4 regions of the Micromonospora sp. NRRL B-16802 genome follow, and region 2 is predicted to be linked to each of the others. Evidence: riboswitches for the same ligand, from Rfam matches in the RefSeq annotation. Region 2 holds a riboswitch; each other region holds the start of a gene.
The links. Region 2 has a riboswitch for cyclic di-AMP ahead of ADK66_RS23675 (hypothetical protein). Riboswitches for the same ligand answer to the same signal wherever they lie in the genome.
Positions count from the first base shown of each region.

Region 1: it holds a riboswitch for cyclic di-AMP, as region 2 does, so the genes downstream of both, ADK66_RS16540 (transglycosylase family protein) here and ADK66_RS23675 (hypothetical protein) in region 2, are expected to answer to the same signal.
Region 3: it holds a riboswitch for cyclic di-AMP, as region 2 does, so the genes downstream of both, ADK66_RS05085 (C39 family peptidase) here and ADK66_RS23675 (hypothetical protein) in region 2, are expected to answer to the same signal.
Region 4: it holds a riboswitch for cyclic di-AMP, as region 2 does, so the genes downstream of both, ADK66_RS07370 (hypothetical protein) here and ADK66_RS23675 (hypothetical protein) in region 2, are expected to answer to the same signal.

Region 1 is NZ_LGEB01000062.1:40,441-43,620, reverse strand. It holds gene htpG (molecular chaperone HtpG) at 1-1,137, shown strand, start outside; cyclic di-AMP (ydaO/yuaA leader) riboswitch at 1,358-1,531, shown strand; gene ADK66_RS16540 (transglycosylase family protein) at 1,534-2,217, shown strand; gene ADK66_RS16535 (hypothetical protein) at 2,291-2,644, opposite strand; gene dinB (DNA polymerase IV) at 2,739-3,180, opposite strand, start outside.
Region 2 is NZ_LGEB01000086.1:119,011-122,190, forward strand. It holds gene ADK66_RS23670 (carbonic anhydrase) at 1-371, shown strand, start outside; gene ADK66_RS23675 (hypothetical protein) at 455-1,474, opposite strand; cyclic di-AMP (ydaO/yuaA leader) riboswitch at 1,479-1,609, opposite strand; gene ADK66_RS23680 (YibE/F family protein) at 1,776-3,113, opposite strand.
Region 3 is NZ_LGEB01000024.1:60,843-64,022, reverse strand. It holds gene ADK66_RS05090 (hypothetical protein) at 17-799, shown strand; cyclic di-AMP (ydaO/yuaA leader) riboswitch at 1,088-1,229, shown strand; gene ADK66_RS05085 (C39 family peptidase) at 1,474-2,325, shown strand; gene ADK66_RS05080 (alpha/beta fold hydrolase) at 2,462-3,180, shown strand, end outside.
Region 4 is NZ_LGEB01000048.1:3,685-6,864, reverse strand. It holds gene ADK66_RS07375 (cation diffusion facilitator family transporter) at 1-863, shown strand, start outside; cyclic di-AMP (ydaO/yuaA leader) riboswitch at 1,005-1,136, shown strand; gene ADK66_RS07370 (hypothetical protein) at 1,190-2,206, shown strand; gene ADK66_RS07365 (SRPBCC family protein) at 2,323-2,790, opposite strand; gene ADK66_RS07360 (1-phosphofructokinase family hexose kinase) at 2,978-3,180, shown strand, end outside.

The DNA of each region.
Region 1 (3,180 bases), on a different contig from region 2:
GTCAGCCACGACTGGGCCGACCCGCTCGAGGTCGTGCACATGAAGGGCGAGGGCACCTTCGAGTACGAGGCGCTGCTCTTCCTGCCCAGCCACGCCCCACTGGACCTGTTCTCCCCGCAGGGCCGCCGGGGCGTCCAGCTCTACGTCAAGCGCGTGTTCATCATGGACGACTGCGAGGCGCTGGTCCCCACCTACCTGCGCTTCGTCAAGGGAGTGGTCGACGCCCACGACCTGTCGCTGAACATCTCCCGGGAGATCCTCCAGCAGGACCGCCAGATCCAGATCGTCCGCCGCCGCCTGGTGAAGAAGGTCCTCGCCGCAGTCAAGGACCTCAAGGCCAACCACGCCGAGCGCTACCAGACCTTCTGGAAGGAGTTCGGCACTGTCGTCAAGGAAGGGCTCATCGACGACACCGACAACCGCGACACCCTGCTGGAGATCCTGTCGGTGGCCTCCACCCACGACCCGGCCGAGCTCACCGACCTGGCCGGCTACGTCTCCCGGATGAAGGACGGCCAGAGCGACATCTGGTACGCCACCGGCGACTCCCGGGCCACCATCGAGAACTCCCCGCACCTGGAGGCGTTCCGGGCCAAGGGCCACGAGGTGCTGCTGCTCACCGACCCTGTCGACGAGGTGTGGGTGGAGCGGGTCGGCACGTACGACGGCCGGCCGCTGCGCTCGATCGCCAAGGGCGAGGTCGACCTGGACACCGACGAGGAAAAGCAGCAGGCCGAGTCCGAGCGCGAGCAGCAGCGGCAGGAGTTCGCGGCGCTCGTGGACTGGCTCGGCACGACCCTTGCCGACAGCGTCCGGGAGGTCCGCCTGTCGTCGCGGCTCACCACCTCACCGGCCTGTGTGGTGGGTGACGCGCACGACCTCACGCCGACACTGGAGAAGATGTACCGGGCGATGGGGCACGAGATCCCGTCGACGAAGCGCATCCTGGAGATCAATCCCGGTCATCCTCTGGTAGCCGCGCTGCGCAAGGCCCACGAGCAGGGCGATTCCGCCGAGACCCTCACCGAAACCGCCGAGCTGCTGTACGGCCTGGCGGTGCTCGCCGAGGGCGGCGACCTGGCCGACCCGGCCCGCTTCACCCGTACGCTCGCCGACCGGCTGGCCCGCACCCTGTAGCCAGGTGCCCCGGCCGGTGGTGGCCCGCGTTGTCGGGCTCCACCGGCCGGGGATCGGCAGATCTGATCGGAAGCGGTCCATCATGGCCGCTGCAGAGCTGGACGCCGCCCGCAACCGCTGAGCGCGCCGCTCAGCGCGGCCCGGTGAAGAACTTCACAGGGGTTGGGCGATCGATGCCGGCCGTGCCTAACGTCGGTCGGGTTCGCCATCGCGGACGCCACGACCGGTAACGCCAAATCCTGCCCCCGGTCGTCGGAACCCAGTCACCCGGGCAGGAGCGGGGGACCCAAACGTTCCTCGGTGCATCGTCACCTCGGGGTGAAGCCGCCATCGCGCGGCCGGGCTCCTCGGCCCGAACCCGACAGCTCACCTCGCCGGCGTGGAGGAAGCACACTCATGACGTCTGTCTATACCCCCCGTCATCGACGGGTCAGCACCCGCCGTATCGCCGTCGGCACCCTGGCCGTCGGCGCGGTCACCGGTGCCGTGGCGCTCTTCGGCCCGGCCGCCCCGGCCCAGGCCGCCGTCAACTGGGACGCCATCGCCAAGTGCGAGTCCGGTGGCAACTGGAAGATCAACACCGGCAACGGCTACTACGGCGGGTTGCAGTTCTCGCAGAGCACCTGGGCCGGCTACGGCGGCAAGAAGTACGCCGCCCGCGCCGACCTGGCGAGCCGCAGCGAGCAGATCACCATCGCCGAGAAGGTGCTCAAGGGGCAGGGCATCGGCGCGTGGCCGACCTGCGGCAAGAAGGCCGGGGCGTCGGGCGGCTCGGCCACGAAGTCCTCGACGAAGCCCACCACGAAGTCGAAGTCGACCGCCAAGTCGAAGTCCACTCCGAAGGCCGACAAGCCCGCCCAGCGGTCGTCGCGCGGTGAGCAGCCGGCGACCCGCAGTAACAAGCGCACCGCCCCGGCGGCCAGCGGCGACACCTATGTGGTGAAGTCGGGCGACACCCTGTCGGAGATCGCGCAGAGCCACCGGCAGGACGGCGGCTGGCAGGCCCTCTACGAGCGCAACCGGCAGGTCGTCGGTGCCGACCCGGGCCTGATCTTCCCCGGGCAGCGGCTCAGCCTCTGACGTACGACACAGCGGGCGCCCGATCGGATTCCGGTCGGGCGCCCGCTGGCGTGTCGCTGACGTGGCGGAGGCGTCAGGCGGCCGAAGCCCGCGACGCCGAGACCGCTTCGCCGGACCGGGTCCGCCGCGGGTGGAAGGACTCCTGGGTGGACCAGTTGTCCGGTGTCTCGTCGTGGCCGTCCCACTGCGGGGCGGCCGTCGGCGGTGTCTCGGCCCCGCCTCGGGCGAGCCGCAGCGACTGTTCAGCGTTCCCGCGCGCCGCGCATGGGTACGGTTCCCCGGCGCAGAGCAGGTTGCCGCAGACGCCGTCCTCGGTCGGCTCGTGGGCGTCGAGCACGTCGAGCGCCAGCTGCCACAGCAGCGGGTCGGTCACGTCGTGCGGACGCTCGGCACGCCGGCTCGCGCGGTTGCTGCTGTCGTCGGACATGGTGGTCCCCCCTCAAGGCTGATCGTCACAACGTCTCCGATCATGCCGTCGCTAAACCCTCCAGCTGCTGTGATATCCGCCGCCACCAGGCGGATCAGTCCGGCAGAAGAGGCATTTCGACACCCGAATCCCGGCCCAGCAGCACCGCGCGGGTCAACGCCGTCGACCCGAACCGGTCCCGGACCGCGTCCACGGCGGCGTCCAGGTCCGCCCCGGGGACGGCGTCGAACGGCAACTCCGGTTGCACAGGGTTGTCGTCGAGGTTGCCCACCGACACCCCGATCAGCGTGACGCCCCGCCTGTCGATCTCCGGCAGCGCCGTACGCAGCAGCGCCCGCGCGGCGGCGAGCAGGGGCGTGGTGTCCGCGGTCGCCTTGCGCACTGTGTGCGAGCGGGTTGCCCGGGTGTAGTCGCCGAAGCGCAGCCGCAGCAGCACCGTGCGCCCGGACCGGCCAGCCGCCCGCATCCGCCGGGTGACCCGGTCGACAAGGCCCGCCAGGATGGCGTCCAGCTCCGTGGCCGCGTGCGGGGTGCGG
Region 2 (3,180 bases):
TGGTGCTCGGTCACGACTCCTGCGGTGCCGTCCAGGCGGCCCGCGAGGCGGCCGCCACCGGCACCGCACCCGTGGGGCACCTGCGCGCGGTGGTCGACGCGGTGCTGCCCAGCCTGCGGCGCGCCACGACCGAGGGTGTGGACGACATCGACGGCATCGTCGACATCCACATCGCGCAGACTGTCGAGACGCTGCTCGGACAGTCGCCGGTACTGGCCGAGGCGGTGGAGCAGGGCCGTTGCGCGGTGGTGGGAATGTCGTACCGCCTGGCCATCGGTGGGGTGCGTCCGGTGACCGCCGTGCCGGTCGGTGCCGCGACCCTCGACGTGCCCAGCGTCCCGGACGGCCCGGCCGCGACCGCCGCTGCCTGACAGGACCCGGACCGCCGACCCGCCACGTGCGACGAGGGCCGCCCCGCGTGCTGCGGGGCGGCCCTCGTCTGCGGTACGTGCCGTCAGAGCAGTGACATGTGGACGTGGTCGGTGTGGTTCGACGGTCCGCTGTACGAGCTCCACCCGGTCGCCGGGAACCAGATCTGCCGGTTCCAGATCACGTAGTAGATGCCGAGTCGGTCGGCGTTGCGGATGAGGAACGCGGCGACGTTGTTGCCGTACTTGCGGGTGTCCTCGTTGTGCCACGGGGAGAAGCCGCTCTTCTGAAGCGACCAGTCGCAGGCGCGGCCCTTCGGGTGCTCCCACGGCCCGCCGGGGCGGTAGCAGCCGACGAACCGGGTGAAGCCGGCCCGCCTGACCTCCTTGTAGGCGTGCAGGGTGCGTGGTGTGACGCAGCCGGAGGTGGTCGGGTCGTCCTCGCTGCACGACTGCGGCTTCCAGTCGCCGTCGGCGGTGCGACCCGGGCCGATCCTCGCGACCGGCGAGGTGGCGTCCACGAGACCGCCTGTGAAGCCCTTGCCGCCGACGAGGGAGAGCGCCTTGTCCGCCTCGCTCTTGCGCTTGGCCATCAGGGCTGTCTGCTTCTGCTGCTCGCGGACCTCCGTGTCGAGGGCCAGCTTGGCCTGCTCGGCGCGGGACTTGACCGCGTTGACCTCGGCGAGCTTCTTCTCGTTGACCATGTTGAGCTCGTCGAGCGCCGCGGCCCGCTTGACGAAGGTGTCGGGGGCGGTGCTGTCCAGCAGCATCGCCATCGCGCCGACGCGGCCGGTGCGGTACGACTGGGCGGCGATCTGCGCGACCTGCGGTTCCAACGCGTCCAGGTCGGCCCTGGCCCGCTCGACCTCGATCGCCAACTCCAGCTGTCGCTTCTTGGATTTGTCCAGCTTGGACTTTGCCGCGGAGTAGTCGCGGTTGGCCTGCTCGATGACGTCGTTGAGCAGCTTCGGCTCGCCGTCCTCCTCGTGCCCGGACGGGGTGGGGGTCGTCGGGGCGGCATGGGCCGGTACGGGCCCGGCGAGCACGGTCAGTGCGGCGATCACGGCCACCACAGGTGTCAACCAGCGGCGTAGGGGTGCCGTCACAATGTTCCCTTCCGTCGACCGCCGACCGGGTTAGCTGACGGGTTCGGGGCGGAAGTGGCCCCTACCGCTGGCGCGGATTCACCCCAGGTACCTGGGTCCCCGGCTCGCCGGTTGGCGATTGGGCGGTGGCACCGCAGGCGCCGCTTCGCGCCTTCATCGGTAACCGGCAGCGAGGTTACCCGAGAGTCGGCCGGGTGAGCTACGCCTGGATGCCCATCAAAAGCGTCATATCGCCATGGCGTTGAGTGACCAGTGCTGCTGTCGTCGGGGCGAGGGCCCGATCTGGTCACGCTGAGGAGTGTCACCATGCCGTCTTCGTGCTCCTGTCCGGCTCTGGCCACTGGTCGGTGGCGGTGGATGGGGATGGGGTGTGCTCGGGGTCGGGCCGGCCCGCGCGTGGACGGCTGAGGGCGGCCAGTACGTCGGCTCGCTCCGGTCGCGGCCGGGGCGCGTCGCCGGTCGGGGTCGACCCGGCGGCGGTCACCAGGGCGGCCAGCCCGGTGGTAAGCGGTACGGCGGCGATCAGGCCGAGCGTGGCGACCGCGCTGCGGACGATCTCCTGCGCCAGGAACTCGCTTGTCAGGATCTGTGTGATGGGTCGTGTGTCGGCGGTGAGCAGGAGCAGCAGCGGCAGCGAGGCGCCCGCGTACGCCAGGACGATGGTGTTGACCGTGGAGGCGATGTGGGCGCGGCCGACCCGCGTGGCCGCCCGGTAGAGCTGCAACCGGCTCAGCCCCGGGTTGGCGTTCGCCAGCTCGGTGACGGTGGCGGCCTGGGTGACAGTCACGTCGTCGAGTACGCCGAGTGAGCCGATGATGATTCCGGCGAGCAGCAGGCCGTGCAGGTCCACGTCGGCCTGGAACATCGACAGCGTGGTGGCGTCCTCGCTGCCGAAGCCGGTCAGGTTGGTGGCGGCCGTGGCGATTGTGGCGAGCACTCCGGTGAGGATCAGGCTGCCCAGGGTGCCGAGGACCGCGACCGAGGTCTGTGCGGTGACCCCGTGGGTCAGATAGAGCACCACGAACATGATGAGCGCGGCGCCGACCACCGCCACCAGCAGCGGTGACCCACCGGCGGCGATGCCCGGCAGCACGAAGGTGAGCAGGATGGCGAAGCTGGCCGCGAGCCCCGCCAGCGCGGCGAGGCCCCGCCACCGGCCGAACGCGACGATCGCGGCGGCGAAGACCACCGCCAGCCACAGCAGCGGCGTTCCCCGCTGGTGCTCGGCGATGTTCCAACTGCTGGCGGCGGGATCGGTCGGGTCGGTCAGCTCGACCATTATGACGTCGTCGCCGACCTCGACCCGGGGCGCGCCCGGCCCGGCGGGAATCGGGGTCTGGACCTGCTGGCCGGCGTTCGGCCCGTCCTCGACGCGGACGTCCACCGTGCCGCAGGGTCCGGCCGACGGGCCGCCCTCGGGTGCCGGCGCTGGCGGGCAGGGTTCGGTAACCACCCGGGTCACGGTGCCGTGGTACCGCGGCACGTCCGCCCCGCCATCGGTCTGCGGCGACCCGTCCCGTGGCCAGAGCACCACCGCCGCGAGGACGGTTGCCACGAAGAGCGGCACCACCGTCGCGACGAGGATCCGTCGCACCCGCGGCGGGGCGGGTGGCGCGGAATGGCTGTGGTCGGAACCCAATGCGAGACTCCCAACGATCCGGTGCGAAGTACGTGTCAGCGGAGCGGTCGGTTCACCGTCGACGGGG
Region 3 (3,180 bases), on a different contig from region 2:
CACCGAGGTGCCGACCATGGAGACCGTCGTCTTCTACGAGTTCCTGACCGAGGTGCCGCAGGCCGCCGCCATCTGGTCGGCCCTGCTCCTGCTGACACTGACAGTGCTCGCCGTCCTGGTCGCCCGTCCGGAGCGGGACGGGTCGGCCGCCGAGCGGGACGGGGAGGCCGCCGAGCCGGCGCCCACCGCCCGTGAGGCCGCCGTCGCCGAGGCCGCCGACCTGCGCCGGTACGCCGAGGAGGTGGCCGTCGCCGCGGCCCGCGCGGCGCAGACCGCCCGCCGACGGCGTGCGGCCTGGCTGACTGCTCAGGAGCAGGTGGAGCAGACCTGGGCGCGGTACGACGAGGCGGACGCCGTGGCCCGCCGGTTCGCCGGCGCCGGGGCGCTGCCCACCCCGCGAACCCCGCGCACCCCCGCCGAGTACGCCATCCGGGAGCGCTACCTGCACCGGGCGGCGATGGCCGCGTACTGGCGGGGGGACCTGACCATGCGGCAGCTCGGCGACGTGTTCGGCCACCGGCACGGCTGGGATCCACGACGGCACCCGGTGGAGCAGGAGGTGCTGATCAGCCGGGCGGCCCGGGAGACGCGGCGGGCCGACTACGAGGCTGCCGCCGGACGGGAACGGGCGGCCTGGCGCGACGCCGAGCTGGCGGCGTCTGCGGCGCGCGCCCTGGCCGAGGAGGCGTACGCGGCGGCGGCCCGGTTGCGGCCGACCCGGGTGGCGGCCCGCCGCACCGTCCGTGTCGCGGCTCTGCCGGCGGCGGCGGCGCGGTGGCGCCCGGCGCGGGTGGGGTGAAACGCGCCGATTATTCGGTGAGCCCGGTCACACGCGCGGGAAATCGGGCGGCTGGCGCGTTCGGCCGGATTGTTCCCGCAGATCCGGCGGCATTGTCGACGACGTGTCCGCTTGTCGACCTACGGTGCCTCCGTAACCGCTCGTCCCATCGAGTCACGTCAGCGGCAAGACGCCCGGAAATTGTCGCCCCGTTCAAGGTTTACGCAGGTGAGCGAGGCTTGGCAGGGCTCTGGGCGGCCAGTAGGGTTCGTCCCGTCCGGTGCGGTAATCGATCGCGAATGGCGACGCCGCACCGACCCGCTCAATCGTGATCAACGAACCGGGGACCCACAAGTACGTCCGGGGTGAATCCGCGAGCCACGGCCCGCGGTAGGGCGATCTTCCCGCCCGAATCCGTCAGCTAACCCGGTAGGCGGTGTCGGAAGGAGTTCCATCCCCATGCAGCACCCGCACACCCCTCGGCTATTCCTCCGCCTTCACGGCGTCGCGGTACCCACGCTTGCCCTCCTCGTGGCGGTGAGCTGACCCCCAGGGTCACCGCATTTCCCGCCCGGCCGCGCCGGGCGTTTCCCTGAGCGGTTCCACCATCCGCGGACCACGGTCCGCGCGCTGGCGCGTGCCCGGATACCGGCTGCCCCCGGTGTGCCGCTCTCCCCCTGAACCGTGGAGGACCCGTGAAGCACACCCTGCAGCGTCAGCTGCGTCGCCTCGCCACCGAACGCCCGTACCAGATCGCCGTCGCCTCCGCCGCGGCCCTCGCCATCGCGACCACCACCGGCGCCCTGGTGGCCGGTGCCGACGAAGCCCCCGTCGGCCAGCACACCGCGTCGACAGTCGCCGAGATGCGCAGCGACACCGCCGCCTCCCGCGGCGACGCCCGGGACGCGGACCCCTCGGCCAGCGCCGCCCCGACCAGCGCCAGCCCGAGCAGCGCCGCCCCCTCCGCAAGCGCCGCATCGCCGGCCGCCAAGGCCAGCAGCGACCCGGACCTGACCGCCAAGAAGGCAGCGCCGAAGCCGCCCGCGACAAAGGTGCTCGACTTCCGCTACCAGGCGCAGAACACCTACTACAACTGCGGCCCGGCGGCCGTCCGCAACGCACTCAGCGCCACCGGCATCAACCGCACCCAGGACCAGTTGGGCGCCGAGCTGGGCACCACCGAGATGGGCACCAACTCGGCCCTGGACACCACACGGGTGCTCAACGCCGAGGTGAAGGGCTCCCCGTACCGGACCCGGATGTTCGCCGGCTCGCCCAGCCCGGCCCAGATGGACCGCCTCCAGGCTGACGTCGTCACCGCGATCACCGACGGCCGTGGCGTGGTGGCCAACGTGGCCGGGGACGCCGTCGACACCAACGGCGGCTGGCACTCCTTCGGCGGCGGGCACTACGTCGCGGTGGTCGGCTACAAGGACGACGGCCGTACCGTGCGGATCGCCGACTCGGCGAACGCGGCCTACGGCGAGTACTGGATGACCACGATCAACCTCGCCAACTGGATCGCAACTCGGGGTTACTCCGCCTGACCCTGGCGTGAGGCCCCACCAGACGCCGCGGGCGCCGTCTCCCACGAGGGGCCGGCGCTCGCGGCGTCTTCGTCGACGCCGGGCCAGGGCGGCGACGGCTCTCGTCGCGGGCTGTGAACCGTGGGAGACTGCGGCCGTGCTGGATGAATCGGGTGGTCACGCCGACCGTAGGCCGGTCCTGCTTCTGCTGCACGGCATGGGGGCTACCGGTGACGTCTGGCTGCCCTGGGCGCCACTGCTGGAGCAGCACTGGCCCGGCAGGTGGCTGGCACCCGACCTCGCCGGCCACGGCTGGTCGGCGCCGCTGCCGACGTACTCCTTCGAAGGTTTCGCCAACCGCATCGCCCAGGCCCTGGCGCCCGGCGACCGCATCGTGGTCCTCGGGCACTCGCTGGGTGGGGTCGTCGGCCTGGCGCTGGCCGCCCGCGCCGCCGGAACGCCAGTGGACGCCGTGGTGGGGCTCGGCATCAAGGCCGTCTGGACGCCGGACGAGCTGACCCGCGCCGCCGACGTAGCGGCCCGCCCGGTCAGTTGGTTCGCCAGCCGGTCCGAGGCGGCCCGTCGCTACCTGCGGGTCGCGGGGCTTGCCGGCCTGGTCCCGCCGGACCACCCGATGGTGGACGCCGGCCTGCGCCAGATCGACGGCCGGTGGCGCCTCGCGATGGACACTGGCGCGTTCGCCGTCGGGGAGCCCGATCTCGCCGCGCTCCTGGCCGCGACCGACGTGCCGGTGGTGCTGGCGCGCGGCGAGCACGACACGATGGTCACCGACGCGCAGCTCAAGGAGTACGGGGTGCCGGTCGCCACGCTGCCCGGGCTCGGGCACAACGCGCACGTGGAGGACCCGGCGGCCGT
Region 4 (3,180 bases), on a different contig from region 2:
ACCGGGGCCGACTCTGGGTAGCGTTCGGCCTGCTCGCCACCCTGATGGTGGTCGAGGCGGTGGCCGCACTGCACACCGGCTCACTGGCACTGCTCTCCGACGCCGGGCACATGTTCACCGACGTGCTCGGCATCGGGATGGCCCTGGCCGCGATCACCGCAACCCAACGGGCCGCCCGCGACCCACAGCGCACCTTCGGGCTCTACCGCCTCGAGGTGCTGGCCGCCCTTGCCAACGCCGTCCTACTCTCCGGCGTGGCGATCTACGTGTTGATCGAGGCGATCGGCCGGTTCGGCGACCCGCACGAGGTGGTGGTCGGCCCGATGCTCGTGGTCGCCGTGCTCGGCCTGCTCGCCAATGTGGTCGCGTTCGCCCTGCTCCGCGCCGGCGCCCGGGACAGCATCAACCTCCAGGGCGCCTACCTGGAGGTGCTCGGCGACCTGCTCGGCTCGCTCGGCGTGATCGGCGCGGCGCTGCTCATCGCGGTCACCGACTGGTGGTGGGCCGACCCGCTGGTCGCGGTCGCCATCGGCGTGTTCATCCTGCCGCGCACCTGGCGGCTCGGCCGCGCCGCGGTCCGCATCCTCGTGCAGGCCGCCCCGGAACACCTCCAGGTCACCGCCGTGCACGACCGGCTCGCCGCCGTACCCGGCGTGGTCGAGGTGCACGACCTGCACGTCTGGACGCTCACCTCGGGCATGGACGTGGCCTCCGCACACCTGACAATGGCACCCGACGCGGAGGTCGGCACCGTGCTCACCGCGGCACGCACCGCCCTGCAGGAGGAGTTCCGGATCGAACACGCCACGCTCCAGATCGAGCCCGGCGCGGCCCCGGGGGCCTGCGGTGCCGTCACCTGGTAGGGCGAGATTCCGCCCTTAATCCCTTTTGTCGGCTTTTTGGGTAGCGCCGTGCACACCGTCAGTCACAATGGCTGCACCAGCCCCATGAGCACCGGTAGGCTGGCTCCCGGCCACCACCCGGCGGCGCCCTCCCGGTGCCGGTGGCGGCCGCCGCCTAATCACCCGAGAGGGCGAACCGGGGAACCATGTTCCTGGGGTGCATCCGCGTCAGCGGTAGGGATCTTCCGTCCCGAACCCGTCAGCTAACCCGGTCGGCGGCTGACGGAAGGACATGCGCAGTGGCACGAGCACGACCCCCCGCCGCCCGATTGGCGGCGCTGATCGTCATGATGTTCACCCTCGGCGTCGCCATCCCCGCCGGCGCCGCCTCGGCCGCTCCCCCGGCCACCCAGCGGGCCGCGGCACCCGACAACGACGAAGAGGGCGGCACCCCGGCCCTGCGCGCCGCACTGGACGCGGCCAGCAAGGGCTACCTGGACGCGAAGCGCGCCCTGGACACCTCGGTCCAGCGGCAGCAGCAACTCGCCGCCAAGCTCAAGACCACCGAAGCCGAGATGAACGAGCGCAGCGGCAAGGTCGGAGAGATCGCCGGCGTCGCGTACCGCACCGGCCGGCTCAGCACCGTCTCGGCGCTGCTCAACACCAACACCCCCGAAGGCTTCATGGACCGCGCCGCCGCGCTGGACGTGGTCGCCGCCAACGAGGACCGGGTGCTGCGCGACCTGATCGCCACGAAGGACGAGGCCAACCGCACCCGCGTCGCCCTCGACGGCGAGATCCGCGAGCAGCGCAAGCAGGTCGAGGTGATGGCCAAGCGCAAGGAGCAGGCCGAACGCGCCCTGACCGTTGCCAACACCAGGCAGCAGTCCACCGCCTCCGACTCCGGCTCCAACCGGGGCACCTCCACCGCCAACGCCAAGCCCGCGCCGCGCAACTCCGACGGCTCCTGGCCGTCCGAGTCGTGCAGCGTCAACGACCCCACCCCGGCCAACGGCTGCATCACCCCACGCACCCTGCACGCCCTCAACCAGGCCAAGGCCGCAGGCTTCACCAGGTACGTCTCCTGCCACCGCTCCGGCGGCTCCGGCGAGCACCCGAAGGGTCGCGCCTGCGACTTCGCCGCGCAGAAGAACGGCTTCGGTGGGGACGCCACCGGCGGCGACAAGACGTACGGCAACAACCTCGCCGCGTACTTCATCCGCAACGCCGACCGGCTCGCCGTGCTGTACGTGATCTGGTACAGGCAGATCTGGCTGCCCAGCAGCGGGTGGAAGTCGTACAGCGGGGCGAACGGCGACCCGTCCAGCGACCACACGAACCACGTACACCTGTCCGTGTACTGATCGACCCCGACCCGGCCGGCGCCTCCCCCACGGGGGGCGTCGGCCGGTGTGCGTCAGCGGGCGCAGCCCGTCCTGTTCGCGCCGCGCAGCGCGGAGGGCCAGCGGGGCGGGCTGGGTCAGGTCGACGGTGGGGGGTTGTCGCTGCGGTCGAGGGCCGCTCCCAGCCGGGCCGCCAGGGCCAGGTGGGCGACGCGGGCCTGGCTGAAGGCGTACCGGAAAAGGGGTTTCGGTGCCCGCAGGGTGATCTCGACGTCGATCCGGACCAGGCCGTCGGGCTCGGCGCGTAGACGTGTGTGGTTACGCACGGTGGTGGCCGGCCACTGGCGTGCGACGGTGACGATCTCGTCGTCGTCGAGGGTCAGCACGTCCGCGTGATAGGTGGTTCGGAAGCGCACCGGGCCGGCGACCAGCCGGTCGTTGATGGTGTAGCTGGCCACGGCTCCGTCCCGGGGCGGAACTCGCCGCACCCGGACGATGAGTGGATGCAGCTCGCCCTGGCGGCTCAGGTCGCCAAGCAGGGCCGCCGCGTCGGCGAGCGAACAGCGGGCCTGCACGGTGTAGCTGAACGTGTCGCTGCTGAGCACGCCGTCTCCCGCCGTCGATGGGTCGCACGATCGTCCCGTACACAGGTGGGGCTGGCAACGCCCGGACGGACACCGGCCGTTGCCCGGGCATTGGCGGCGCGTTATCACTACCGTCGGCTGTTGGGGTATCACCGGTCGTGACGAAGGGTGGACGCATGAACGGGGATGACCGGTGAGCGGGCACGTGATGGTCTTCGCGCCCACGCCGCAGCTGACGGTAACTGTGGATCAGCCGAACGACCACCCCGAGCTGCATCTGCACCCCGGCGGTCAGGGCGTCTGGCAGGCCCGCATGGTCCTGTCGCTCGGTGTCGAGGTGGTGCTGTGCGCCGCGCTCGGCGGCGAGATCGGCCAGGTGCTGGAACCACTGCTGGTCAGCGAGGGCGTCGA